Regions from separate parts of the Gilliamella sp. BG1 genome, predicted to be linked through region 1. Evidence: riboswitches for the same ligand, from Rfam matches in the RefSeq annotation. Region 1 holds a riboswitch; the other holds the start of a gene.
The links. A riboswitch is a leader RNA that binds a small molecule or an ion and turns the genes downstream of it on or off. The one in region 1 is predicted to bind preQ1.
Positions count from the first base shown of each region.

Region 2: linked by a shared signal. The riboswitch ahead of queF (preQ(1) synthase) and the one ahead of queD (6-carboxytetrahydropterin synthase QueD) in region 1 are both predicted to bind preQ1.

Region 1 is NZ_JBIDFG010000004.1:60,199-75,660, forward strand. Features, by position in the region: gene ACGH80_RS02685 (ABC transporter permease) at 1-595, opposite strand, end outside; gene ACGH80_RS02690 (lysine/arginine/ornithine ABC transporter substrate-binding protein) at 599-1,387, opposite strand; gene clpB (ATP-dependent chaperone ClpB) at 1,840-4,410, opposite strand; PreQ1 riboswitch class I at 4,696-4,741, shown strand; gene queD (6-carboxytetrahydropterin synthase QueD) at 4,745-5,167, shown strand; gene ACGH80_RS02705 (7-carboxy-7-deazaguanine synthase QueE) at 5,170-5,784, shown strand; gene ACGH80_RS02710 (DUF1176 domain-containing protein) at 5,893-6,960, shown strand; gene pgeF (peptidoglycan editing factor PgeF) at 7,104-7,874, opposite strand; gene rluD (23S rRNA pseudouridine(1911/1915/1917) synthase RluD) at 7,880-8,854, opposite strand; partial or broken gene bamD (outer membrane protein assembly factor BamD) at 8,947-9,669, shown strand; gene leuS (leucine--tRNA ligase) at 10,009-12,591, shown strand; gene lptE (LPS assembly lipoprotein LptE) at 12,627-13,118, shown strand; gene holA (DNA polymerase III subunit delta) at 13,126-14,130, shown strand; gene nadD (nicotinate-nucleotide adenylyltransferase) at 14,124-14,777, shown strand; gene infA (translation initiation factor IF-1) at 15,002-15,220, shown strand; gene ACGH80_RS02755 (amino acid permease) at 15,338-15,462, opposite strand, start outside.
Region 2 is NZ_JBIDFG010000002.1:106,213-121,674, reverse strand. Features, by position in the region: gene yigB (5-amino-6-(5-phospho-D-ribitylamino)uracil phosphatase YigB) at 1-590, shown strand, start outside; gene uvrD (DNA helicase II) at 806-2,986, shown strand; gene cyaY (iron donor protein CyaY) at 3,063-3,374, opposite strand; gene ACGH80_RS01335 (surface-adhesin E family protein) at 3,474-3,986, opposite strand; gene ACGH80_RS01330 (hypothetical protein) at 3,987-4,763, opposite strand; gene ACGH80_RS01325 (thiamine diphosphokinase) at 4,853-5,473, opposite strand; gene rimI (ribosomal protein S18-alanine N-acetyltransferase) at 5,509-5,970, opposite strand; gene ACGH80_RS01315 (DNA polymerase III subunit psi) at 5,939-6,346, opposite strand; gene rsmC (16S rRNA (guanine(1207)-N(2))-methyltransferase RsmC) at 6,435-7,475, shown strand; gene ACGH80_RS01305 (hypothetical protein) at 7,586-8,395, opposite strand; gene hemN (oxygen-independent coproporphyrinogen III oxidase) at 8,595-9,965, opposite strand; gene yihI (Der GTPase-activating protein YihI) at 10,291-10,791, opposite strand; gene coaA (type I pantothenate kinase) at 10,960-11,895, shown strand; gene ACGH80_RS01285 (DUF1090 domain-containing protein) at 11,913-12,344, shown strand; PreQ1 riboswitch class I at 12,504-12,548, shown strand; gene queF (preQ(1) synthase) at 12,552-13,025, shown strand; gene queC (7-cyano-7-deazaguanine synthase QueC) at 13,053-13,709, shown strand; gene ACGH80_RS01270 (7-cyano-7-deazaguanine/7-aminomethyl-7-deazaguanine transporter) at 13,756-14,436, shown strand; gene ACGH80_RS01265 (hypothetical protein) at 14,937-15,462, shown strand, end outside.

The sequences.
Region 1 (15,462 bases):
ACGCCCCAGCAATCAAAGCAAATAATAAGGGTTGGTACATAGCTTCACCTGCATTTTTAGTAGCTTTGACTAAATCCGATAACCCCAATAACGACACTAATGCTGTCGCTTTTAACACCACTAACCAATTATTAGCAATACCTGGCAGGGCAAAGCGCATCATTAAAGGAAACATTACATACCCAAATACTTGCACTTTACTTAAACCAAGCGCTGTTGCTGCCGCTAAGGTGTTTCTAGAAACAGCAAGATAAGCTCCTCTAAAAGTTTCGGTAAAATATGCCCCATAAATAAAGCCTAACGTAATAATACCAGCGATTAAAGGATCAACTTCAATAAAAGGAGCGTTAAAATAATCAGTTATATTATTAACCAAAAACTGCAAGCCAAAAAAGATTAGCATCATCAACACTAAATCGGGTACACCTCGAATTAACGATGTATAAGCCTGACAAAGCACATTACATACTTTTGAATGACTCAGTTTACCTAATGCACAAACAATACCAAGTATCATGGCCAGTAGTAGCGATGTCAATGCTAAAATAATAGTCAACCATGCACCTTGACAAATTAAAGAAATATACCCCTGCATGGTTTATTTTTTATTACCGTACACATTAAAATCAAAATACTTATTGTTGATTTTTTGGTAGGTGCCATCAGCTAAGAGGTCTTTTAAAGCTAGGTTAAAGGCTTCGCGCAACTCATTATCATTTTTACGAAAACCAATTCCTACTCCAACATCAAAGTAGTTCGCATCGGTTAGAGCATCCCCAGCAAAAATAAAACCTTTACCTTGTGGCTGTTTTAAAAAGGCATAACTGCCAGTGACTTCATCTTGCAATGCCGCATCTAAACGACCTGCCACTAGATCAGAAAATACTTGTAACTGATTTTGATAAGGCACAATAACTACACCGTTCGGACGCCACATCTCGTTGGCGAAATGTTCTTGCGATGTACCTTGCTCAACACCAACACGCTTACCTTTCAAGGACTCAGCATTAGGCATTAAATTAGTACCCTCTTTAACAATCAAACGTGAATAAGTCATAAAGATTTCGTCAGAAAAAGCAATCTGTTTTTTACGTTTTTCGGTCATCATTAGCGAAGACGAGATAATATCAATCTTTCTTGATAATAACGACGGGATCAAAGCATCGAAGTCGGTCGATTGAAAAGTACATTTAATATTGATTTTTTCACACAATGCTTTCGTGAGTTCAATGTTGAATCCAGTAACTTCACCATTAGCATCAATAAAATCAAAAGGCGCATAGGACGTATCCGAACCAACTTTAATCGATTCAGGTAAGGCAGCATAACTTGCCATTGGCAAGCTTAAACAACCAAAAATAACTAATTTTTTTAATAAATTCTTCATGTTTAATCTTTCCTTTTTTATTTAAGGCAATAATATAACGTGTTCTAAGGTAATTTTATAATAAAAAAAAGTTATTATTGTGGTGTATAAAATTAGAATTACTTAATGGCAAAAACGCTAGACAAAATAGTTAAAGTTGTTACTTTTAACAACTAACAAAAAGCTAGTTTGATTAAGCTTTGGTTGCAAAACCTTGAAAACGGTTTTAAAAAAATTTTGTCAAAAAGTTTCAGGTAACTATATGTTAAAGTATAAAAATGTTAAAGTATAAAATGAGTAGTTTTGTTGGGTTCAGGTTTGTGTTGTTGTTATTTTATTCATCAGACATCCATTTTGCGAAAATAATGTTTGTCTGATTAAATTCTAAGTACTATAAGTACTATAGGTAAACTAAATTGTATCAAGTATAAAAAAAACCGACCATAGAGGTCGGTTTGTCTTTTGAAGTTTTATTACTGTTGGGCTTCAATGTTGCCGCCAACTAAATCTAGATGAATAGTTTTACCTGGGACTAATTTACCTGACAGTATTTGTTGTGCCAATGGGTTTTCGATCTCTTGTTGGATCGATCGTTTTAACGGTCTTGCGCCATAAATTGGGTCAAAGCCAACCTTAGCTAACTGTTCAAGTGCCGCATCCGAAATATCCAATTGGTAACCACGTTCTTCTAAACGTTTTTCAACGTGTGCTAACTGAATTTTTGCAATCGCTTTAATGTTTTCTTGACCTAATGGGTGGAATACCACTGTTTCGTCAATACGATTGATAAATTCTGGTCTAAAGTGTTTGGTTACAACCGTCATCACTAGAGATTTCATTTCGTCATAACTTAGTTCAACTTGACCTTGAATTAGGTCAGAACCTAAGTTTGATGTCATAATTATGACAGTGTTACGAAAATCAACTGTGCGACCTTGACCATCTGTTAAGCGCCCATCATCCAATACTTGCAGTAAGATATTAAAGACATCTGGGTGTGCTTTTTCGACTTCATCAAGTAAAATTACTGAGTATGGTCGTCGTCTAACTGCTTCGGTTAAATACCCCCCTTCTTCATATCCAACATAACCTGGAGGCGCACCAATTAAGCGAGCAACGGAGTGTTTTTCCATAAACTCTGACATATCTATACGCACCATAGCATCTTCGCTGTCAAACATAAAGTTAGCCAATGATTTGCAAAGCTCGGTTTTACCGACACCAGTTGGTCCTAAGAATAGGAATGATCCAATCGGTTTATTTGGATCTGAAAGCCCTGCTCGGCTACGTCGAATCGCATTTGCAACCGCTAATACTGCTTCATTTTGACCTATTACACGTTTATGTAAAGCATCTTCCATGTGCAATAGTTTATCTTTTTCGCTCTCAAGCATTCTAGAAACTGGAATACCTGTCGCTTTAGATAATACTTCTGCAATTTCGTTATCGGTCACTTTGTTACGCAATAACTTCATGGTTTTGCCTTCTAACTGTGTTGCTGAAGCAAGTTTCTTTTCGAGCTCTGGAATTTTGCCATATTGTAATTCTGACATTTTGTTCAAGTCGCCAGCTCGACGAGCTTGCTCTATTTCAGTACGTGACTTTTCTAGTTCTGCTTTGATGTTTTGAGTCCCCGAAACAGCTGCCTTTTCTGACTTCCACTCTTCTTCAAGTGAAGCATATTCCTTTTCTTTTTCAGAAAGTTCATCATTTAACATTTGTAGTCGCTTTTTACTCGCATCATCAGATTCTTTTTTAAGCGCTTGTTGTTCAAGTTTAAGTTGAATTATGCGCCTTTCAAGTCGATCTAAAGATTCTGGTTTTGAATCCATTTGCATACGAATACTTGATGCGGCTTCGTCAATTAAATCAATCGCTTTGTCAGGTAACATGCGATCAGAAATATAACGATGCGATAATGTAGCCGCAGCTACGATTGCAGGATCGGTTATTTGCACATGGTGATGCAGTTCATAACGTTCTTTTAAACCACGCAAAATAGCGATCGTATCTTCAACTGTTGGTTCGGCAACATAGACTTTTTGGAAACGACGCTCTAACGCAGGATCTTTTTCAATATATTGACGGTATTCATCAAGCGTTGTTGCTCCCACGCAGTGTAATTCACCGCGAGCTAATGCGGGTTTTAACATATTACCAGCATCCATTGCTCCATCGCTTTTTCCTGCGCCAACCATGGTATGGATTTCGTCAATAAATAATATAATGCGACCTTCTTCTTTTGCTAAGTCTTTAAGCACGGCTTTTAGGCGTTCTTCAAATTCCCCTCGATATTTGGCACCAGCAATTAATGCACCCATGTCTAATGATAAAACGCGTTTATTTCGTAATCCTTCAGGGACTTCACGGTTAACAATGCGTTGTGCTAATCCTTCTACAATAGCAGTTTTTCCTACACCTGGTTCCCCAATTAATACTGGATTATTTTTAGTACGACGTTGTAATACCTGAATAGTTCGACGAATTTCTTCATCACGACCAATAACAGGATCAAGTTTACCTTGTTCTGCTCGTTGAGTTAAATCAATGGTGTATTTTTTAAGTGCACCGCGTTGATCTTCTTCATTAGGATCGTTCACGTTATCGCTACCTCTTACTTGATTAACTGCTTGGCTAAATTTATCTTTATTAACACCTAATCTTTTAAGAAGATCGCCTAAACTGCCCTTATCTTCTAAAGCGGCTAATATAAAGAGTTCTGATGAGATATAGCTATCACCGTTCTTTTGGGATAATTTATCGCAAAGATTTAATACTCGAACAAAATCTTGCGATGGAATAACATCTCCACCCACACCTTGAACTTGGGGTAATCGGTCAATAGCTTGAGCTAATTCTTGTTGTAAATTAACAATATTTGCACCTGCTGCAATCAATAAAGGCATTACACTACTCCCTTCTTGATTAAGCATGGCTGATAGGACATGCACAGGCTCTATATATTGATTGTCTTTACCTAATGCCATTGACTGCGCATCAGCTAAAGCTTGTTGAAACTTATTTGTTAGTTTATCTAACCTCATAGTGTTTATCTCCTGAGCAATAAATTTGGATTAAACGCTTAACACATTTAATCCATTTGCATGTGATCTAAATGAGTGTTGCAACCTAAATTTCAAGAGCAAAGTTAAAATATTTTTTACAAAATTTATACAACAAAATTATCAAGTATGTAAGAATTAATTGACATAAAAATAAAGCTGTTTGCAATTTAAGCAATTACATCTAAATTTCGTTTTAAGATATACTGGTAAGATGACAAATTCACTTTTACCCCTTATATTGTTACCTTTATTTTGTTAGGTTCGCTAACCGTGGTTCGTAATCCATCCCACGAAAAAAAACTAGGAATATAAAATGTTCAAAATAGCCAAAGAGTTTCAATTTGATGCTTGTCACATGTTAGATGGGCACAATAAAAAGTGTCATAATCTGCACGGCCACACTTATCGCCTATTAGTTGAAATTAGCGGAGAGCTTATTGATAACGGCTCAAGCCAAGATATGGTCATGGATTATGCCGATTTAAAGCTAATAGTTAAACAACATATTGTCGATCCGTTAGATCACGCCTATCTTTACAATCAACATAACCCTAATGAGTGCCGTATCGCGTCGTTACTACAAGAAATGGATCGTAAAATTTTTGCCTTTCCATGTAGAACCACCGCAGAAGGAATGAGCAAATTTATTTTTGATTGCTTATCGCAATATTTGCCTGTTTCGATGATCAAACTATGGGAAACGCCAACTTCATATTGTGAATATCATCGGAGTTAATGATGATTGAATTTCGTATTGTTGAAATCTTCGAATCCTTACAAGGCGAAGGTTATAATACTGGCATGCCTGCTATTTTTATTCGTTTTGCAGGATGCAATTTAAATTGTGCCTGGTGTGACACTAATTTTCGAAAATTTACTCGATTCACGTTAGATACTTTAATGACTAAAGTGAGCGAATATAAAAGCAAAAATATTATTATTACAGGTGGCGAACCGACAATGGTTAAAGCGTTACCTGAATTGCTTTTGCCACTCAAAAAAGCTGGTTATTTCATCGCCATTGAAAGCAATGGTCTTGGTAAAGTCGATCCGCTTATTGATTATATTGCGCTAAGCCCTAAATTTTGTTATCAGTCACGCTATCAAAAAATAGTACAACCAATAGCAAATGAAGTACGCATAGTAGCCGAAAATCACTGCGATTTTATTCCTTTTTGCCAATATATCGAAACTCATATTCAAGCCAAACGCTATTATCTATCTCCTTGTGAAAAAGATGGTGCATTTAATATGTTTGAAACGATAGAGTTGTTAGGAAAAATCAACCAAAATCGACTGAATAATAAATGGCTTTTGAGTGTGCAAAGCCACAAGTTTGCCAATATAGAATGATAAATTAGTACTAAAGAGAACTAATTAAATATTCATAAAATCAAGAAGTTTTATTAATTTTAATTGAATAATTGTTTAATCTATAATAACCTCATATAAATTATTTATATGGAATTAACTGTCATGCGTTTTTGCTATTGTTTATTGCTAACTTTGTTTACAACTCCAGTTATAGCTTGGGATATAGTTTGTGATAATACTTTAACTTGTCGTGTTATAGAATATAGTGATATATCTGATACAGGAGTGATAAAATCGTCAATTTTATTCCAGCGAAAAGCGGGGGCCAATCAGCCAGTTGAAATTTATGTTAGAACAAAAAATAACAAAGAAGAAGATAAAGAAGGTATTGAAATTAAAAACACTCAACAATTAGATAATTCATTGGCTGCATTCATTAATCAAGAGTATTTAGGCGAATTAAAAGAAATACAGAATAATATTTATCAGTTGTCACAATTCCAAGCTACAAAAATTATTCAAGCATTTACAAAAAATGAGAAAGTTATATTCCGTAACAGTAGAAGTCAATCATTTTATACCAATGGCGGATTTTATGATGTCATGTTAACAATGGACAAAAAACAAGGACGGGTTGGTACAACTGGCGCAGTTATAGCACATGGTAATAAAAATGAATCAAACGTTTATGCACCAATACCTGTACCAACTATAAAAAAAGGTAAAGTAATTGCTCCAGAACAAAGTCAAGAACTTAATACCAATGAAGTAATTAAAATATTCCCTCAATTCAAAAAACGCTATATACATGAAGCTAAATGTGATGCTTATGATTTAGAAGATCCTTATTATGATGAAACACAAGGATATGATAAAAGATTTCGGTTAATTAAATTAGATAATAACCACGATTTACTTGAAACTAGGTGTTGGTTTAGCGCATATAACTCAGGTAACGCCTATTGGATAATTTCCAACACTGCTAAACTAAGTAATAAAAATATAAAATTTATAAATAATGAGGGCAATACATACAAAAATGGAACAATATCCAGTATAGCTAAGCTAAGAGGTGAGGGAGATTGTTTAGAAAAATCTAGCTGGACTTGGAATGGACATAAATTTATGCTTTCCTCTAATATAAGTACAGGTGAATGCTTAGGTTTTGACGGTGGGGCTTGGGAATTACCTTCTTTTGTTAGCGAAATAAAATAACAATTGAACAATAGAAAGCCTTCAGATCTTATGGCGGTTTAAATATTATAATTTTATATATTAACATTTACCGCAGATCTTTATACTATAAATATTTTACAAAGCAGCTAAAAATTGAAGGTTTTTAGCTTAAAAAAACTCTTTTATTCAAACCAGATCATTGATGCCATTCTACCAGTTCTATTTTCACGTCGATAAGAGAAGAATTCATCTTGTTCAGTATAAGTACAATAATCACCACCAAAAATTTGCGTTACTCCTACTGCTTGTAAACGTTGTTTGGCAATTAGATATAGGTCTGCTAGGTATTTTTGTTCAGTTGGGTTGATCAATTTAAACGCTTCTTGTGCTTTTGGATCGGCTTTTTCAAATTGTTGTTTGACTTCAATACCTACCTCAAATTTTTTGACACTAATGGCTGGTCCCATCCAAGCAATGATGTTTGATGGCGAGCTTGAAAATTTTTTAATTGTTCCTTCTAATATACCATTACATAATCCTCGCCAACCAGCATGGGCAGCTGCAACTTCGTCGCCCTTTGTTGTACAAAAAAGTACAGGCATACAATCTGCGGTTAACACCACGCTAACTTGCTTAGGTAGATTGGTATATGATGCATCAGCTTCAAAAGTTTGATAAGAATCGACGTTACCTGTTGGAGGTTGTAAAGCAAATTGCGATATATCAAGCACTGTTGTGCTGTGAGTTTGTGTTAACCAATACGGTTCGCTTGGTATTTGTTCGGCTTGAATAATTCTTCGGCGGTTTTCAGCAATATGTTCTGAATTATCACCAGTTCGATTTCCCATATTTAAACTTGCAAATGGCGCTAAACTAACACCACCAGTTCGTGTTGAAGTAAAGGCATGAATTTTTTTTGGGGCTGTCCAATATGGGTAAATCGATTTAATCATATTCATCACCAATCTAGTTCATCTTTATGCTGTTCGGTATCTTCTTGTAAAGCTTGTATTAACTTTTGCATATCGTCAGGAATAGGAGCATGCCATTCCATTTGTTCACCTGTTATAGGATGATATAATCGCAACATGGTAGCGTGTAATGCTTGGCGATTAAAATCGCGTAAAGTTTGAATAAAAGATTCACTAGCCCCCTTAGGCGGCCTTGGTCTTCCACCGTAGAGTGGGTCACCAATTAGTGGGTGAGCAATATGTGCCATGTGCACGCGGATTTGGTGAGTTCGCCCTGTTTCTAAGCGCAATCGCAAACGTGTATGTAGGCGATATTTTTCCATCACTCTATAATGGGTAACCGCTGGTTTACCCGTTGGGAATACAGCCATATGTGTACGTTTGGTTGGATGACGGGTGATAGGCTGATCAACGGTTCCTCCTGCAGTAATAATCCCCATGACCACAGCTTCATATTCGCGTGTAATTTGGCGTAGTTGAAGTGATTCGACCAAATGTGTTTGTGCCATAATAGTTTTAGCTACAACCATTAGCCCTGTTGTATCTTTATCTAGACGATGCACAATACCTGCGCGGGGTACGCGTGCTATCTCAGGATAATAATGCAATAAGGCATTTAATACCGTACCATCAGGATTACCTGCGCCAGGATGCACAACTAAATCACGAGGTTTATTAATCACCAAAATGTCATCATCCTCGTAAACAATATCAAGCTTTATATCTTCTGGTTGATGATAAGTTTCTTGTTCAATTTCAGCATTAATAGTTATTATTTCGCCACCGAGCACTTTTTCTTTTGGTTTATTAACGATAACATCGTTGACAGTGACTTTATTATTAATAATCCAATCTTTTATTCTTGAGCGTGAATAATCAGGAAAAAGCTCGGATAATGCTTGATCTAAACGCATTCCTAGTTGACTTTGTTCGATTTTAGTTGATAATTTTAACTCATGCATGTGTAATTTATCTATTTTAAGCTGTTATGTTTTAGAGTATTATATACTAATCATCGCCTTTAATGTTTAATTATATTTGGATCAAAAACTGAATGAAATTGCGTTTACACTCTTTGCTAGCTATCGCTTTAAGTGGCATGCTAATTGGCTGTACTTCTTCCAAGCCCGATGTTGAAAATGTACCCGAGATTGAACTACATAACAAAGCGAAGTCTGAGCTTGAAAATGGTAATATTAAATCCAGTATTACTATATTAGAGTCCTTGGACAAAAATTATCCTTTTGGTCCTTATTCTCAACAAGTTCAACTTGATTTGATTTACGCTTACTATAAATCAGCTGACTTACCGTTAGCAATTGCGTCAATTGACCGTTTTTTGAAATTGAATCCAACGCATCCAAATATTGATTGGGTTATTTATATGCGTGGCATTTCAAATATGGCACAAGACGACAATATGATCCAAGGTTGGTTTAATGTTGATCGTTCAGATCGCGATCCCGATTATGCTTCAGCTGCATTTAAGGACTTTTCTTATCTACTGTCTAGTTTTCCAAACAGTCAATATGCAGCCGATGCGCAAAAACGCCTTGTATTTTTGAAAAATAGATTGGCTCGCTATCAGTTAAAAGTCGCACAATTCTATACAAAACGCGGTGCTTATGTAGCTGTGATTAATCGCGTGACTGAAATGTTAATTATGTTCCCAGATACCGATTCAACTAAAGAAGCATTGCTTTTAATGCGTAATGCTTATAATGAATTAGGCTTAGTTGATGAAACCCAAAAACTTGATCAACTGATTCAAGCAAATCTTAAAAACATGCCTAAAGAAGAACAACGATCATTCTTATCACGTTTTACTAGCGTCTTTAATGGTGGTTAGGCTTTTTTAATTAAGATACCTACCTTTAATTGCTATTTAATCACACTTAAATAGCAATTAATTTAACTTGTTGTATCCCTTTCACCTTAACCTATTAAAGGTTTGTTATTTATTAAATATCAGTAATAAAATATGCTCAATAACTTAGAATTTATCATAACAAGAAATCAATGTCTTACTTCATATATCGTTTGTAAAACGAATCAATAACCAATACAATTAGCAGCATATTTTTATTAGTTATAATAGATAGGACATTAACTCGTCATGCAAGAACAATATCGCCCAGATGAAATAGAAGCCATTGTACAAAAACATTGGCAAGAAAATAAAACCTTTCACGTTACTGAAGATTCATCAAAAGAAAAATATTACTGCTTATCGATGCTACCTTACCCTTCTGGGCGTTTGCATCTTGGTCATGTCCGTAACTACACCATTGGTGATACCATTTCACGTTACCAACGTTTAAATGGTAAAAATGTACTACAGCCAATCGGTTGGGATGCGTTTGGTTTGCCTGCTGAAGGTGCTGCAGTTAAGAACAATACTGCACCTGCAAAATGGACCTATGAAAATATTGCTTATATGAAAAAGCAATTACAACTTTTAGGATTTGGTTATGATTGGGATCGTGAAGTTACTACTTGTCATCCTGAATATTATAAATGGGAACAATGGTTTTTTACTAAGTTATATGAAAAAGGCTTAGTTTATAAAAAAACATCGGCAGTTAACTGGTGCCCTAATGATCAGACCGTACTTGCTAATGAGCAAGTGGTTGAAGGTTGTTGTTGGCGTTGTAGTACCCCTGTTGAGCGCAAAGAAATCCCACAATGGTTTATTAAAATCACCGAATATGCCGAAGAACTACTTAATGATTTGAATACGCTTGAAAGTTGGCCAGAACAAGTTAAAACCATGCAACGTAACTGGATTGGTCGTTCTGAAGGTGTTGAGTTTGATTTTGCTGTTGAAAATTATGCTGATAAGTTACGCGTCTATACAACTCGTCCTGATACATTAATGGGCGTTAGTTTTGTCTCTGTTGCCGCAGAGCACCCTCTTGCACAATTAGCAGCCCAAAACGATCCTAAAATTGCTGAATTTGTTGCTGAATGTAAAAATACCAAAACAGCCGAAGCCGATATGGCAACCATGGAAAAGAAAGGCATTGCAACTGGCTTTTATGCTATCCATCCTTTAACAGGAAAAAAAGTCCCTGTTTGGATTGCTAATTTTGTGTTAATTGAATATGGTACAGGTGCAGTGATGGCTGTGCCTGGGCACGATGAACGTGATTATGAATTTGCTTCAAAATATAACTTACCAATTAATCCTGTTATTTTAACTCAAGACGGTAACGCACCAGATCTTTCTGAAAAAGCATATACTGAGCATGGCAAGTTATTTAATTCAGGCGAATTTGATGGTCTTGATTTTGATCAAGCATTTAATGCTGTTGCTGATAAGTTAATTGCATTAGGTATTGGTAAACGTAAAGTTAATTACCGTTTGCGTGATTGGGGTGTTTCGCGTCAACGTTATTGGGGTGCACCAATCCCAATGGTGACGCTGGAAGATGGTACAACCATACCAACACCAGAAGACCAATTACCAGTTATTTTACCTGAAAATGTTGAAATGAATGGTATTACCAGTCCAATTAAGGCAGATCCTAACTGGGCTAAGACAACCGTTAACGGTCAACCTGCACTACGTGAAACCGATACGTTTGATACCTTTATGGAATCTTCTTGGTATTATGCTCGTTACACTTGTCCAAACTACGACAAAGGTATGTTAGACGAAAAAGCAGCAAACTATTGGTTACCTGTTGACCAGTATGTTGGTGGTATTGAACATGCCATTATGCATTTACTTTATTTTAGATTTTTCCATAAATTAATGCGTGATTTTGGTTTAGTATCGTCAGATGAACCAGCAAAACGTCTACTTTGCCAAGGTATGGTATTAGCTGATGCATTTTATTATACCAGTCCAACAAATGAACGTATTTGGGTTTCGCCAACTGAAGTCACTATTGAACGTGATGATAAGGGGCGCATTGCTAAAGCTGTCGATAGTCATGGCAATGAGCTAGTTCATGCCGGTATGACCAAAATGTCAAAATCAAAAAATAATGGTATCGATCCGCAAGAAATGGTTGAAAAATATGGTGCTGATACCGTTCGATTGTTTATGATGTTTGCATCACCTGCTGATATGACACTAGAATGGCAAGAATCTGGCGTTGAAGGTGCAAACCGATTTATTAAACGTGTATGGCGTTTAGTTTATGAACATACCCAAAAAGGTGTAGCAGCAAAACTAGACGTTACAGCTCTAGATAGTGAACAAAAATCATTACGTCGTGAATTACATAAAACCATAGCGAAAGTGAGTGATGATATTGGCCGCCGCCAAACATTTAATACTGCTATTGCTGCTGTGATGGAATTTATGAATCGCTTACAAAAAGCACCGCAAGAAACAGAGCAAGATCGCGCTCTAATGAGTGAAGCTTTAAATGCTATTGTTCGATTACTTTACCCAATGATGCCTCACGCTTGTTTTGTTATGTGGCAAGCTTTAGGTCACAACGAATTGATTGATAATACAACTTGGCCTGTTGCTGATCAATCGGCAATGGTGGAGGACGAGAAACTCATTGTTGTACAAATCAATGGCAAAGTCCGCGGTAAATTTATTGTACCTGCCGATGCCGATCAAGATTTTGTTGTATCACAAGCAAAACAAGAGCCTAACATCCAAAAATATTTGAGTGATGTTGCTATCCGTAAAATGATTTATGTACCGGGTAAATTATTAAATCTTGTTGTTGGTTAATTTTGTTTGATAACTAAATTTAGGCGGTTATTGATATGAAAAAATATTTAGCATTAATTATGTTATTAACAATATCCTTAACAGGATGTGGATTTCACTTACAACATGAGACAGAAGTGCCAGAAAGTTTTAAAACGATGTCTTACATAAGTTATGACCCTTATGGAAGATTATCTCGCAATATTAAAGAGTTATTACACGATAATGATGTGACAATAACGAATAATAATGCTTCAGGTCAGGTACCATTGTTAAAAATGGTAAGTGAAAATCTAAGTCGCAATACCATCTCGATTTATCAAGATGGTAAAGCTGCCGAATATCAATTAGTGTTAACGGTTGAAGCACAAGTTGTTGCTGGTCAACAGACTTATCCAATAAGCGTACGCGTGTTTAGAACGTTTTTTGATAATCCAGCTGAAGCTTTGGCTAAGACGGTTGAACAAGACTTAATTGAAAACGAAATGTTTAAACAAGCGGCTAAACAAGTCATCCGTAAATTAAAATCGATTCATGCAGTAAATTAACGTTGACATGATTAAAATTAGTGCCGATCAAATTAACAATAATGTGGGGGCTCCCTATTATTTAATTTTAGGTAGTGATCCCTATTTACAGCATTATGTGCAAACTGAGTTACGCAAATCCTTTTTACAAAAAGGATTTGATGAGCAACTTACTTTTGTAATTGATAATCAAACCGATTGGACAGCTATTTATGATAGCTGTCAGGCTATGAATCTATTTTCTGCAAATACTCTGATTTTTCTTGATTTTGGTGAGGGTTCATTAAACGCAGCTATCACTACCAAACTCAATACACTAAGTGAGGTTTTAACCCCTGGTATTGCGCTGGTTATTACACTTAACAAAATTACGAAATCGCAAGAAAACGCTAATTGGTATAAAGCTTTATCGGATAAATTGGTGGTTATCAATTGCACTACACCCGATACTTTACAGTTGCCACAATGGATCAAAAATCATTTGCAACAACAACAAATGACCATTGAACCAAAGGCAATTGAACTGTTTTGCTATTATTATGAAGGCAATTTACTGGCATTAACACAAATTATTGCACAACTTAAGTTGTTGTATCCTAATCAGAGCATTTCTTATGATGAAGTCGAAAATAATATAAATGATTCGGCAATATTTACACCATATCATTGGACTGATGCGATGATTGCCAATAAAACAAAACGAGCCATTCATATTTTACAACAGCTAAAAATAAATGAATTTGAGCCGTTAATTTTATTGCGGATTGTTCAACGTGAATTGATATTGATGATCAATTTAAAAAAAGGATTGCAACAAAAATCATTAAAACAAGTTTTCGATGAATATAAGGTTTGGCAAAATAAAAGAACGATATATACCAGTTATCTAAACCGTTGCGATATTAATGACCTATTTAATTTATTAGCCAAATTGACAGAGATCGAAATCAGTTTAAAGCATGATAACCAAGCACGAATATGGGACGCAATGTTTAATTTATCGATGCAATTTATGGGATTAGATAAATGTTAACTGCATTATTAGGAGGAACTTTTGATCCGATCCATTATGGACACCTTCGCCCTGCTATTTCGTTAGCAAATGAAGTCGGATTAAAGCAAATTGGTTTATTGCCTAATCATATCCCTCCTCATAAACCACAACCCGAAGCGAGTACTGAACAACGCTTGGCAATGTTAAAATTGGCTATCGAAGGTTTACCATTATTTGCGTTGAATGTAAGAGAGATCTTACCTGAAACTTCAACACGTCCTTCTTATACTATCGGAACGCTTCAAGCCTGGCGACAAGAAAATGGGAATAGTGAAGGATTGGCATTTATTATGGGACAAGATTCATTATTGAGTTTACCGACTTGGAGTAAATGGAAAACGCTGCTTGATTATTGCCATTTACTAATTTGCCGTAGACCAGGTTATGCCCAAAAAACTGATAACATTGAGTTACAACAATGGATTGATGTGCATAATACCACAAACGTTAAAGATCTACACAATTCACCACATGGTTATATCTTTTTTGCACATACGCCACTTGAAGATATTTCAGCTACTGAGATCAGGCAAAATATTAACAACCAAGCCAGTTGTGAAAATTTGTTACCACCCAAAGTGTGGCATTATATTCATCAGCAAGGCCTTTATACTGCAAAGAAATAGTAGAAAGGGCTTTACATCTGACAGTTTTTTCGGCATTATTTCGCCGCTGTGTTTATTTATTTTAAACTTAGCTTTTTGTGTTTATACTTAACTTTACTTTGTCATCGAATAAAATACTTTATAGGTGACATAAAAGCGCAACGCGATACCTTTGCACTATATGTGCTTAGACGAGGAAAGTTAGTTGAGTATATTTAATTTGTACTTATTATTAAGAGGCCCCAATGGCAAAAGAAGATAACATTGAAATGCAAGGAACCATACTTGATACTCTTCCAAATACGATGTTTCGTGTGGAACTTGAAAATGGTCATGTCGTTACTGCACATATTTCTGGTAAGATGCGTAAGAACTATATTCGTATTTTAACTGGTGATAAAGTTACTGTTGAAATGACACCTTACGATCTATCTAAAGCACGCATCATCTTCCGAAGTCGCTAATATCGTTATCAGAATAAACTTTTATCGCTATATAACTGTTTATTTCTCTCTTTTTTAATAAAAAAACCGTCGACAAAAGTCGACGGAGAAGTGAGATATTTAAACTAAACTAGTGAGTTAATCATCTTTAGAAAAGTTCATTTGATCGTATTTAACCCATTTTGTTTTTTTAACTATTTTATAGCCAAAGTAAATCATTAAAAATAATGGTAAACCGATATAGGTTGCAATTACACTATTCC
Region 2 (15,462 bases), on a different contig from region 1:
ATGAACAATTACGCACACTTACTTTACCCGAATATTTTGCTGAAAAGCGTGCTGTACTTGCATCTGACCCTGAAATTTATCACGATGTTATTGTTTGGCGAATTCAAACCATTACATCGCTATTAAATAAAACTAATATACCAGCATCAAAATTTGCTGATGTCATCGATGAAGCAATGAGTTGTTTTAATGTTTGGCGGCACAAGATGAACGTTCCTGAATCAACGCATACACTATTAACTAAATTAGCCACTAAATATCCTTTGGCTGTTATCACTAATGGTAACGTTGATATTAACAAAATTGGCATAGGTGATTATTTTCAATTTTCACTACGTGGTGGTGAACATGGCCGTTCTAAACCTTTTCCTGAAATTTTTGATTTAGCATCTCACAAACTTAATATTCCATCACACTCTATTTTACATGTGGGTGACAATTTATTAACGGATGTTAATGGAGCTATTGATAACGGCTTTTTAGCTTGCTTTATTAATATTTATAATCAGGATATTTTTCAGCTTAATGATACTAGATGTTTACCTCACATCGAAATAACACAATTGCCAGAATTAGAGAATCTGCTATAATTAACCTCCTTATCTGTACAAATAAACAGTAAAATAAATGCAAAGATACGTTTCTTTAGTAGTAATGGAAATTTTTACCTAAGAAGCTTTGTCTTTATTTATATTCTGTTAGATCACAGTGGACAAACGTATTCGGAATATGATGAAAATATTAATAACTCTTTCAACAATAATGTTACTTGACGGTTTCTATTATCAAAATAGGTTTGCATGTAATGGAAATTAATAAATTATTATTAGATGGCCTAAACACAGAGCAACAAAAAGCAGTTACTACCGATAGTCAATATTCAATTGTTCTTGCAGGTGCAGGGAGTGGCAAAACGCGTGTTTTAGTTCATCGTATTGCTTGGCTTTGTATTGAAAAGAGTTATTCACCTGGCTCAATTTTTGCGGTTACTTTTACCAATAAAGCGGCTATTCAAATGCAAGAACGTATTCAAGCATTAGTCGGCGAGGGTTATTTTAATGGTATGTGGGTGGGTACATTCCATGGGCTTACTCATCGTTTGTTACGTATGTTTCCTGAGCAAGCTAAGTTACCGCCTAATTTTCAACTTATTGATACTGAAGATCAAATTCGGCTTATCAAGCGAATTTTTCACGAACTAAAAATCGACGAAAAACAATGGTCGCCAAAACAGTGTGCTGCTTTTATTTCTACTCAAAAGGAAAAAGGATTCCGAGCGGAAGATATTGTTCCTGAAGATCCTAAACAAGTGATGTGGCAGGCGATTTATCGAGACTACCAGACTATTTGCGATAGAGTTGGATACGTTGATTTTTCAGAATTAATTTTAAGAACGTATGAGCTGCTTTGCCATAATCAAGACGTTTTAAATTATTGTCATCATCGTTTTTGTAATATCTTAATTGATGAATTTCAAGACACTAATAAGATCCAATATCGTTTGGTACAAAAACTGGCAGGTAATACAGCTAATGTAATGATTGTAGGCGATGACGATCAATCTATTTACAGTTGGCGTGGTGCTAATGCGGATAATCTCCAATTATTTATAAACGATTACCCTGAAACTGAAATTATTAGGTTGGAACAAAATTATCGTTCAACTGGTAACATTTTAGATGTAGCTAATAATTTAATATCGAAAAATCAGAACCGGTTGGGTAAAACTTTATGGACAGATATAGGCGGCGGTGAACTGATTACGCTTTATATTGGTTTTAATGATATTGATGAGGCAAGATTTGTTGTTGGTCAAATAAAAAAATTCCATGACGAAGGTGGAAAGTACGCAGACTGTGCGATATTGTACCGTAATAATGCACAATCACGTATATTTGAAGATACATTGTTGCAAGCAGGTTTACCTTATCAAATTTATGGATCTATTCGTTTTTATGAACGACAAGAAGTCAAATTAGCGCTTGCTTATTTACGGCTATTACATGACCACAATAATGACATGGCGTTTGAAGCTACAATCAATACCCCAACTCGAGGTATTGGTAATGTCACGCTAGATAAAATTAGATTGACTGCAAAGCAGTATAATATTTCATTATGGGATGCATGTATAATGCTAATCCAAACCAATGCTTTTACTGAACGGCAAAGCTCTGGGATTGGTCGTTTTTTGGAATTAATAGAATCAATCTTCGATAAAGCAGAGCTTAAACCATTTTATAAACAACTTGATATTATTATCAAATTATCTGGCATATTGCAAATGTATGAGCAAGAGCCTGGTATTAAAGGGCAATCAAAGCTGGAAAATCTTGAAGAATTGGTATCGGCCGCTGAGCAGTTTTATCGCTTTAATGAAAATAACCTTATTCAAGATAAAGAAACGGGTAAGGCATTAACTGTTTTAGAATCATTTTTAGCATATACGTCATTAGAAAGCAGAGATGTAATTAGTGAACAAGATACCGTTCAACTAATGACTCTGCATTCTGCTAAAGGTCTTGAATTTGATAATGTTTTTATTGTCGGACTAGAAGAGGGCATATTCCCAGACTTAAGATCTTCTCAAGACTTCGATAAACTTGAAGAAGAGCGTCGTCTTGCCTATGTAGGTATTACTCGAGCACGTAAGTATCTAACATTATCATTAGCTCAGATAAGGCGTCTATATGGTCGTGAAGAGCGTAATTTACCTTCACGCTTTTTGTCTGAATTACCTATTGATAAGTTAAATGAAATTAGTTATCAAGGAACAATGTCGCCTGAAAAAATAAAGTCTTACCCTAAAAAGAAGCCTCAATGTGATGGTTATAAATTAGGTCGTAAAGTGTTACATAAACGTTTTGGTGAAGGAACTATTGTTAATCTTGATGGTGAAGGTGATCATAAGCGAGTACAAATTGCTTTTGTTAATGAAGGTATAAAATGGCTAGTAGTTAAATTAGCAAATCTTACTTTATTGTAGATTTCTTTTAAGTAAAATTTGTGACTACTTTCTTGAACGGGAACTAATTGTTAAACTAATTCCCGTTTTTTATATATTATAGCTCAGCTTGTTCTTTTACAGATTCAGAAAAAATTTGATCAAACGACTTGTCGGTGCGATTACAAATCCAATTATTATCGATATAATCAAAATGATAGCCTTGTTTTTGAGTGGCTAGCCATACCTGAAAGAGTGGTTCTTGGGTATTAATAATGATTTTACTACCATTGGGAAAACTAATGGTGATGACATTGCCGTTTGTTTCATAGTCTAAATCGATGTCATGCTCATTTACATAATTATCCAAGAATAATTCGATTTTGCTGAATAATTGCTCGGTAATGGTATGGAATTGTGTGATATTCATAAAGGGATATTCATTCAAATAAATAATAGAGCGATATTAACATAAATGGATATACTCCGCCACAGCAAGGTGGCAAGAGTAAAAGTAGGTACTGATTTACTATTTAGCAAGTGGTAAGGAACAGGCAATAGCAAGTAATTTGTATTGCTCGTTATCATGAGTGATAGCTATCCAACGGTTTGCTATCTCAATTGTGTTGACTAATTTTCCATCACCAAAATTATTTTCGATTGTTCTAAGTTTTCCTTTTGCTAACTCCATTTTGTCGCAATTGGCATAATATTCGATCTTTATGGAATGATAGGGTGTCTCTGTACCATCATCATTTTTTTGTATCAATGCTGGGCTGTAATTAGTCACTTCACTAAATACACGAATTTTGGAGTTGAAAGGGTGAAGGTTGATCGATTTTCTATCTAAAAATGAATAGCCAATAGTATTATTGTCGTTAGTTTTTGATGTTGGAATGAATTGTTCTCCTACTCTTGGATCTTTTAAACTTTCAGCAGCAGTATTTTCATTTGCTTTCGTATCAATATTAGCTTTTTCCCCTGAGGCATGGCTGAATGCTGCAAAAGAAAAGAGAATTAAAAATAAATTGACCTTTTTCATTTAAATTTTTTCTCCATCTTTTGAGTTAGTATTTGTAGGATTAGCTTGTGATTGAGTTTGTTGTTTTTCTTTTTGCATTTTTTCTTGATTTGCTTTAATTCGCTCTTGCAGTTCAGCTTCTTGTTTTTCGATGATTGGTTTTAGATCTGGGCGAGTCGTAAGAATTGTTTCTTTTTCTAAATCGCCTTGAATAGAACAAAAAATACTACTTTGATTATTAGCAGAAGATTCTAAATAAAGCGCTTTATTAATTGTACCAAACCTTGGAATAACACCATCGATGGCATAAATATCATCTTCCCATGTTTTAGATTTTGATTTTCTATCATAAATTTTGGCGTTTGCTATGTAAGTATTTTGGCTATAGTGTAACCAATTAATATGGCTTAAAGCACTTTTAATTTCATCTTGCTTGTTATCAAAGATAAATCCCCAATAAAGAAACTGACCAGATAAAGTAGTTGGAATATAAATATTTTGATAGCCAACAATTTCTAAATCATGATACTTAAGTGGTTTTTTAAACATAACTTTATTTTTGTCGGTTTTTTGAATAGATTCAACAGGAATATAAGTTACATTATCGGGAGTGGTTGCTAAATCAACGTATTGATTTATTGACTCTTGGTGTTTAGATAATTGTTCAAAAAACTGATTATCACATTGCAAAAATGTATCAATTACCTTATCTGTTTCATCCTGTATATTATTTGTTTGGGCAAAAACACAAGAAACGAAAGATGCGCAAACTAGCACAGAAAGTTTTTTGAGAAGCATGGCGAATTTCCTTGAACCACAATTATATTTCTTCTTTTGTAAAGGAAGATTGTAAAGTAATGTAAATATAAATGTCAATTGACATTATTTCAATTCTCAACAAAGACCATTAAATCACCGTTTTTAAAGGATATTTTAATCAAATCACTAATCGCTTTGTTTCTTAAACTCACAACTCCTCCTAGCGATAATGTGGCATCAATTAAGGGGTATTGAAAGCCTGTAATGGTTACACCAGTTACTTTCGAAAATGGCATTAGTGAAATAATATGATCTTTTACATTGGTTATTTCTTGATGATGTTTGGCAAAAAAGAAATGGCAATAATTATCATAAAAGGTAATTTGATACTGATGATAATATCTTATTGCAACAGAAATATTCCCCAAAAAGTGATCACTAGCATGACCACTAGCACCATAAACATCAAATGCTTTCACCCCTTTACCTGCTAAAAACAAAATTGCTTTTTCAAAATCAGTTTTATTTTGGTCAGGTGTATGAATAATTTTAGTTTTAGGTGGAATTGCTTTGTTAGGATTATAGCTATCTAAATCGCCAATAATAAAGTTTGGTTCGATTGACAAAGTCGACAGATAATTATGATAAGCCCCATCTGTGCAAGCAATATAAGTATAATTATCCAAATGTTGAAAGTCATGTTGTGGTGGCTCGCCATTAATAAAAAGTAAAGCTCTATTTTGTGACATTACACTTTTTTCCTTTTGCTCATTTTATTGGTAAATCATAAAGCCAAAGTATATGCCATGATAATAGCGTCTTCTTGTTTACCATTAGTTGTTGGGTAATAATTTTTTCTAATCGTTATTTGGTTAAATCCCAGCGTGTGATAAAGCTTAAGTGCTGCCGTATTTGATTGTCTGACTTCAAGCCAAAGGGTTGAGATTGGATAGGGCGATTTTATCGTTATTAACGCATCTATTAAATGATTGAGCAGCTCTCTTGCTAGTCCTTGCTTTCTAAAATCGGGATGTATTGCAATGTTAAATAAATTTGCTTCATCTGCTACATGTTGGCAAATACAAAACCCAACTATTTGGTTATTAATCGTTATTTTAAAATTGAGATAACGCTCACCTTGGTTTGAAAAGAATGTTTGTTTTGACCAAGGAATTGCATGGCAAATCTTTTCTAATTCAAAAGCTTTTTTTAAATCATGTTCGGTGAGGATGGAAATAGTTTTCATATTGACATAATTGTTGCCATAGTAGGCGTTTTTGTTGTGGTGCTTTTGCAAGCTGATTTAAACTGGTAGTTTGAATAGTTAATGGGTTAATCCAAGACTCATCCAAGGTAATATCAATAAACCAAATTACTGTATTAATTTCATCAGCAGGAATAATTAATTGTTGTGGCGTTAAAAACAATACTTGTTTTTCAGTTAGATGGATAGCATTTAAAATATCATAATAGATTTTTTGTGTTGGTTTTTGTTCTGCAACTACAATCAATCTAATTTCTTCACTTATTTGTGTCGCTATTTCACCTTTGAAAACATTAGCATTCCTCAAAACGTATTGAGTTATGTTGCACTGTTTTAGATACCAATCTTGTAGTGTCATTATTGACTTACTGTTTTTTATTAGAGATTAAAGATAGTTAATTGTATAATCAATGCATCAATTTATAAAGGTTTTTCATTGAGGAAATATGGCAACATCTGCTTTTACCCCAGCAAGTCAAGTACTTGAGCGTCACCAAACATTTTTTAACGATAAAAATGTGCTGATAGCTGGCGATATTCAGGATAATTATCCATCTATTATGTCGGCAAATCAAGTTAAGATTCATTGCACACAATTTCATACTTATTTACGTCTAAAAGCTAGTGCACGAGGCAATCACACCTATTTTTCATTATTGCCAGAAGCGGATTTTTACGTAGGAATGAATACACTGATTTACTATTGGCCAAAAACTAAAAGCGAAGCACAATTTCAGCTTTCTTATTTATTGCATAATATGCCAAAAGGTAGTGATATTTTTATCATAGGTGAAAATAGAACAGGTGTAAAAAGCGTGGAAGCTTTATTGAGTGATTTTGGTACAATTCAAAAAATCGATAGCGCGAGACGTTGTGGTTTATATCATTTTCATGCAGATAGCCGTTTAGCATTTGATCTTGATGAATGGTGGTTAAGTTATCATTTAACTATTGAAAATCAGAATATTGAAATCAAAAGCTTACCTGGTGTTTTTAGCCAAAAAGGGTTAGATGCTGGTAGTGAATTACTGTTAAATGCATTGATGGATCGTACTGATATTATTAAAGGTAATGTATTAGATGTGGGATGTGGTTCGGGCATTTTGTCCACGGTGCTAGGTAAATTAAACCCTGATATAGCACTAACGTCATCTGATGTAAGCTGTGCAGCAATTGAATCAAGTAAAGCCACGTTAAACCGTAATCATGTTAATGCCACAGTTGTAGCGAGTGACGTTTTTTCAAATCTAAATGATAAATATCATCTTATTGTTTCGAATCCACCTTTTCATGATGGTAAACAAACTGATTACACGGCCGTTAATACGTTAATCAAAGAAGCAAAAAAACACCTAAAATTAAATGGTTATTTGTGCATTGTGGCAAATTCATTTTTACCGTATCAAACCATTTTAGATGAAACATTCAAAAGCGTTGAAGTGATTGCCCAAACGACGAAATTTAAGGTTTATCTAGCAAGCCATTAATAAGTGCTGTTTATTTTGTTTAAAAAAATAGGGCGACGTTATCGCCCTAGGTATAAAATTTAAATATTTAAAAACAAACTGATTTCACTATTCTTGATATCATATCTGGATTAAGAGAGAGCTTCTTTTAATGCCTGCATTTCATTATAGGTAAAATCACAGCGCATAAATTCTTGGTCAAGAAGAATAGGAACAGAGTTGCTTTCTCCAACTACGGCCAACACATTACATTTATTTCTAATCTTATCACCTATAATGATTGGTCCACCGTTTGAGTCTTTATTAAAATTGGCTGCATATTTAGCATTTATTCCTTGTGCATTGCTTGCACGATATAAGGCAGTTATTATTTTACCATAAGAGACTAGTTTAACTGGTACAATAACAGGTGTTAATTTTTGCCCGTTAATTTCCTTGATAACTTTTATCATTTTATGTGTTCTTAAGAAACATCCTAAACTCATCCATGTAACCAACAACAACAAAAGAATAAGACCAGTAGTAGCCACAAATACAGTCCGCATATTATCAATAGCTAAATTGATTGTTACTAGTGATAAATCATCGGCCGAAGCGACAGTTACAACTTGATAATTTCCTTTTTTCCCCCCAATGAAAGTATAATCACGCTTAATAACTTGTCCTGTATCAGTAGTAATTTTCACTGAACAGTTATCAACCATACGTCTTGCACGACATGTTCCTTCTACATCATAGTCAACCACAACAGAATTCTGTGATATTTTATAATCATCAATTAATCCAGGATAATTTCTTATGGCCATAAATAAAGCTAACGCAAAGAAAATTATTGCTGCAAGTAATCTTCTTATTTGATGCATTGAGCCTTCTTGCTTTAAATTCATGACTTTTAAAGGGCGAGTTGGAAATACTTCTACTAATTTATTCATCAATGCCATTTTATCAATATACTCCTTATTAAAAATAAAAATTTCATGTCTAAAGGCTAAAATTGTGAATTTAAAAGCTAACCTTTAATCACAATAAAACAAATAATTTATTTGTTATTTTTTATTAAATTAGACTAAATATTAACATAATATTTACTTTGTAGGAATTACTCATATTGTTTACAGCAATTTGACAAACGACTTCAAATTAAATAACCCTAGAAAACTGCTGCTGCCTTGCCATTTTTCGCATATAAATATCAAAGCACATACAAATATTGCGTATCAATAAATGTCCTTTAGGTTGGACTTCGATTATATTGTTATTGATTGTCACTAATCCATCTTTTTGCAATGGCGCCAGTAATTTTAAATCTTCAGCAAAATAATCATCAAATTGAATTTGGTATTGTTGTTCAATAACATTTTTATCTAAATGAAAATGGCAGATAAGCTGTTTTATCACATCACGACGAATCTTATCGTCAGGATTTAAGGTGAATCCTTTCCATAATCCATGTCCTTTTTGCTCAACCTGAGTTTGATAGATTTTTAGATCTTTCTGATTTTGCGCATAACTATCACCTAACATACTAATGGCCGACACACCAAGTCCAAGTAAATCAGCATCGCCTTGAGTTGTATACCCCTGAAAATTACGATGCAATTTATTTTCTTGTTGAGCAATAGCTAATTCATCAGAGGGCTTAGCAAAATGATCCATACCGATAAAGTGATAACCAGCTTCGGTTAACTTTTTAATGCTAGTTTGTAGGATCTGCAATTTTTGATTGGCATTAGGCAAATCATCATCTTTAATTTTTCGTTGGGCAGCAAAACGGCTTGGTAAGTGGGCATAATTAAATACACTTAAACGATCGGGAGAAATATCAATCACTTTATTGAGCGTTTCGGCAAAACTTTCAATGGTTTGTTTTGGTAGGCCATAAATTAAATCTAAACTAATTGAGTGAAAATTATTTTTACGTGCTTGATTAATAAGAGACCGTATTAATGTTTCATCTTGTTCACGATTAATTAGGCTTTGGATTTCGTGATTAAAATCTTGAATTCCCATACTTAGCCTATTAAAACCAACACTTGCTAAATGGTCAATTGTTTGTGGTGTTATTTCACGCGGATCAATTTCGATGGATAGTTCGGCATTAGCAACAAAATTAAAATGCTTTTTTAACGAGGTAATCAATCGAGTAATTTCAGCATCGTTTAAAAAAGTTGGTGTACCACCACCCCAGTGCATTTGTGTTACCGTGCGATGTTTAAATAATTTTGCGCGTTCGGCAATTTCAATATCTAAAATGTCAAGGTATTTGGTAACTTTTTGTGTTTGGCGAGTAATAAGCTTATTACAACCACAGAAATAACAAAGCTTATGACAAAACGGAATATGCACATAAAGCGATAACGGTTTTGTGGGATAACGAGTTGCCGCCGATAAAAATTCTTGCTCATTAAATTTTTCGTTAAATTCAAGTGCAGTAGGGTAAGAGGTATATCTTGGGCCAGAATAATTATATTTTTCAATTAACGCTTGATCCCATAATTGCGTATCAGTCATGCTTTTTACTTCCGCTTATGTCTATCTTTAGTGTTGTTATTTTTATGAGTTTTTACTATTGCTTTTTGTTGGTTCTTGATTTTGGTTTTAATTTTGATTCGATTAGTTTTATTTAAATATAACAATGTGCAAATCAATAACCCAAAATATAAACTTAACATAATTAATATTGGCACTATGAATTGCTCACTTTTAATTATTAATTGACTGAATAAAAGTAATGGATTCTAAGTTTAAATTATCAGTAGGAATATTATTTTTGGATGATATTCCTACTCATATCAAGACACATACTATCACGATTGCTAATTATATTTTCCTATTATTAGTTTCGTTTTAATAAACTAACAATATCTTCTTTCTTTTCGTCTAATTCATCAAAATCATCAAAGTCGTCATCAGTATAACCAAGCTCTTGCATCAGTTCATCGATACGATTCAATTTTCTATCAAGATAAATTTGTTGATCTTTAGTGAGTTTGACATTTTGCTCGACTAGATCAAGTAACATATCTAATTTCGGATCGTTCTCTAACTGTTCTAATTCTTGTTGTGGCGATAAAATCGTTTTAATTGGTTTAGATTGTTTAACAGGTTTTTCTATATTGTTAGAATCTTCAACAATTAAAGAAATAGGTTTTTTGCTACCCACTCTTGGATCTTTGGTTGTTTTTGTCGAATTTTTATTTTTATTATTATCTAGCTTATTAAAGCGAGAGCCACTTGGTAAACCTTTGTGTTTGCGTTTACGCTTCAGTTCCCGAGATTCTTCATTAATCTCTTGACGGCTTTTTTTAGCTTTCTGTTTTGATTTATTTTTTAACATAAAATCTCTGTCTAATATTAGGGTTAATCATTTTACAAACGTATTTTATCAGTAAGTCCAAAATATAGCTATGATGAAGACGTCATGCTAATTTAAGATTGTAAAAAAATAAATTTATGTATAATCTGAGCCGAATAAATTTGTTAGACCGAATTAGAGAACAATAAAATGAAAAATCACTTAAGCCCTTATCTGAAATTCAATCGTCAAGAATGGGCTAGCTTACGTAATACGGTACCAATGACTTTAACAGCAGAAGAATTAGTTTCGTTACAAGGTATTAATGAAGATTTATCCATGGATGAAGTGAGTGAAATTTATTTACCTTTATCTAGATTACTTAATTATTACATCAGCAATAATTTTAATCGGCAAGCTGTTTTATCTAAATTCTTAGGTAAAAGTCAAAAAACACCTTACATTATTGGCATTGCAGGCAGTGTTGCTGTAGGTAAAAGTACTACCGCTAGAGTACTACAAGCATTATTAACCCGTTGGCCTGAACATCGCAAGGTAGCTTTGGTAACAACTGATGGTTTTTTATATCCAAATAGATATCTTGAAGAACATGGAATAATGAATAAAAAAGGGTTTCCTCAGTCTTACGATATAAAAAAATTGCTTAATTTTGTTGCTGATATAAAATCAGGACAGGCACAAGTTAAAGCACCCGTTTATTCTCATTTAGTTTATGATATTGTCGAAGATGAAGAAATCGTTATTGATAGTCCTGACATTTTGATTCTTGAAGGTTTGAATGTACTGCAAAGTACACTGAATTATCCACAAGCGAATAACCGAGTTTTTGTTTCGGATTATGTCGATTTTTCAATTTATGTTGATGCTGATATGTCATTATTACATGATTGGTATGTAAATCGGTTTTTAAAATTTAGGGAGGGTGCATTTAGCGATCCTAACTCTTATTTTAATCATTACTCAAAACTTCCAGAACATGAAGCTACAAATATTGCTAACCGAATTTGGCGAGAAATTAATGAATTAAATTTAGTTGAAAATATTTTACCAACAAAAGAACGAGCGAATCTTATTCTAACTAAAGGTAGAGATCATAAAGTTGATTGTGTCCAATTAAGAAAATAAACTTAAGGAAAATTTATATGAAATCAGTAAGTTGGTTAGTCTGTAAATTAAGTATTATTACTTTGGCTATTTCATTTTCATTTGGTGCTTATGCCTCAAATGGCCAATCAGAAGGACTAACGTGTGAAAGCAAAAAACAGTCCATTGAAAAACAGATTGATTATGCTAAAAAAAATAATAATTCTCATCAAATCCAAGGGCTTGAGAAAGCATTACGCGAAGTAAATGAGCATTGTTCAAATGATGATTTAGAAGCCAAATACAAAAAAAAGATTAATGAAAAATCAAATAAAGTGGCTGAAAGGACTAAAGAATTAGAACAAGCAAGAGCAAAAGGTAATAAACAGAAAATTATCAAACAACAAACAAAATTATCTGATGCCAAAATGGAACTTGATGAAGCTAAAACTAAATTATCTGATTTTTATAAAGAATTGGGATCAAAGTAAGCTATAATAATTAGACTATTTTCCAGTTTTCTTACTTTCTAACAACATTTTTATCATTAACACCATCGATGGCTATTGTTGATGGTGTTAGTTTTATATTTTGTATAACCATCTTGCTATACTAGACTTTTTTAAGCAAAAAGAGTATGGTGTGCGCCTTATTACGTGGTTCGTGAACCTCCCACGCTAAAAAACTAAGGAAAAATAATGAGTAAAATTACACTACTAGGCGATCAGTCTGTTCGCTATCCAACAACCTATTGTCCTGAAATACTCGAAACGTTCGATAATAAACATCCGAATAACGATTATTTTGTTAAATTTAATTGCCCAGAATTTACTAGTCTTTGTCCTATCACAGGGCAACCTGATTTTGCGACAATTTATATTTCGTACGTGCCCAATATTAAAATGGTCGAAAGTAAATCGTTAAAACTTTATCTGTTCAGCTTTCGTAATCATGGCGATTACCATGAAGATTGCATTAATATCATTATGAAAGATCTGATTAAATTAATGGATCCTAAATATATCGAAGTCTGGGGAAAATTCACTCCGCGAGGTGGCATTTCGATTGATCCTTATGCCAATTATGGCAAATCGGATACTCATTGGGAACAAGTTGCGGCTAATCGATTAGCCAATCACGACATGTATCCAGAAAAAGTGGATAATCGCTAATCTAATCTATCCAAACAGGAACAGTTAATGCAAACTCGTAAAGCACTAGTTATATTTTCTGGTGGGCAAGACTCAACCACTTGCTTACTGCAAGCCATTGCTGATTATGGACGTGAAAACGTTCAGGCAATCAGTTTTCGCTATGGTCAACGCCACGCAATAGAGCTTGAAAAAGCCAAATGGATCGCAGATGATCTTGGTATTGAGCAAACTGTCATTGATACATCAGTTATCAAACAAACTACAAATAATGCGTTGATTGATGACGCTCAAGAAATTAAAGCCGCTCAAGATGGCGATTACCCCAATACCTTCGTTGATGGGCGTAATATGCTTTTTTTACTTTTGGCTGGCTGTCATGCTAAGCAACAAGGAATTTCTGACATTATTATTGGAGTTTGTGAAACCGATTTTAGTGGTTATCCAGATTGCCGTGATGTCTTTATTAAATCAATGAATGTATCAATGAATTTAGCCATGGACTATGCGTTTAATCTCATCACGCCACTGATGTATTTAACCAAAGCGCAAACGTGGGAAATGGCTGATAAACTAGGTTATCTTGATTATGTTCAAAAACATACCCATACCTGTTATTACGGTGTTGAAGGGGGATGTGGTAAGTGTCCTAGTTGCTTGCTGCGTGATAAGGGCTTAAAAGAATATATGGCTCAAAGTAAATAGATTAACCAACAACTGGGTTCTCTCACCCCATTAAAAAGGAAAAAAGATGTATTTGAACACTCATTCAGAATCGATAGAAACAAACTTTACCCGTAAACAACAGCAAAAAGCCCTTTACTGGTTGGCCTTTTTTCATATTTTAGTTATTGCTTCAAGTAATTATTTAGTCCAAATCCCGTTTGATATTTTTGGTTTTCACACCACATGGGGGGCATTCACTTTTCCGTTTATTTTTTTAACTACCGATCTGACTATTCGAATTTATGGTGCTAGTTTAGCCAGAAAAATCATTTTTGTTGTAATGATTCCTGCATTGTTATTTTCATACCTGATTTCGGTACTATTTTTTGAAACCCATTGGGTTGGATTATCAGCATTGACGGAATTTAATAGCTTCGTATTTAGAATTGCATTGGCAAGTTTTGCCGCTTATTTAGTTGGTCAACTAATGGATATTACTGTTTTTAACTATTTAAGAAAAAACAGATCATGGTGGGTTGCCCCAACAGCATCGGCAATATTTGGTAATGGTATTGATACTATTGTCTTTTTTGCTATCGCATTTTATCAAAGTAACGATGAATTTATGGCAAATCATTGGATCGAAATTTCGTTAATGGACTATAGTTTTAAAATTCTAATTTGCGGATTATTCTTTTTGCCACTTTATGGCGTCATTCTGAATTTTATCCTAAAAAAGTTAGTCTCAATGCCTCAAAATAGCTAATTATTATAATCAATCTTTTAGTGGATTATCTTAATAAATATAAAACTCATTAATTATTTTAAATGAGTTTTATGTTTACTATTGAAAAATCACTTATAAAACTTGGTTACATTATTGATTGTATTTTTTTAAGAAAAAATAAAATTTCTAACTACTTAAACTTTTATTCAAAGTTTAAGTAACTGTATTCTTAACAAAGCTGTACAAAAAATCCGTCAAAAGACTAGCCAACAATTTTTAAAATGGTTATACTTTTATTGCTACAGGAAAACAAGCTTATTAAATAAGCGAATAATTATAAAAATATAAATAAAACAAATCATTACTTGACAGGTAAACCATAATGCATTATCATTTTAGACACCAGACACCAGCGCTGGCAAACCTATGTCTTAAATTTATTAAATAGACGCGTTTTAACGCTTCACTCGTTTATATCCTCGAAGTTATCCCTCAAATTATTATCAAAATTATCCCGAAAAATTTCGTTAGCGTTGACGGTGTTATTATTATCATCTTCATGGGATTTACAGGCATTGAATGGTAAAATGGATCGAGCGGGTAATCGTAGTGATGCAATAATTTTACCTTCAACACCACTTCCAGAACTACCTCCACCACCGCCGCCACCACCACCACCACCGCCGCCACCACCGCCGCCACCACCGCCGCCACCACCACCACCGCCGCCGCCACCACCACCGCCGCCGCCGGCAGTTATTGAATATGCAAGGCCGAGTCTAAGTTGGTATGACAGCAATTATGCACGTTATGCAGGTCCAGCTGACATATGGAATCCTTATAAGGGCTTTTTAGTTAAATCATCATATAGCCTAAATTTCCCGACTACAGGTGCAGATAAGTTATATTTTGATTTACTCATAAGAGGAATAGATGTAAGAGAATTGACATGGGCACCCGTCACGCATGAGGGAATCACTGCTACAGTGGTAAATGTTGAAGCTGGTTCTTGGGTGCCGATGCATAAGAATAAGATTCTTGGTATTGATGCTGTTTTTCTTCCTA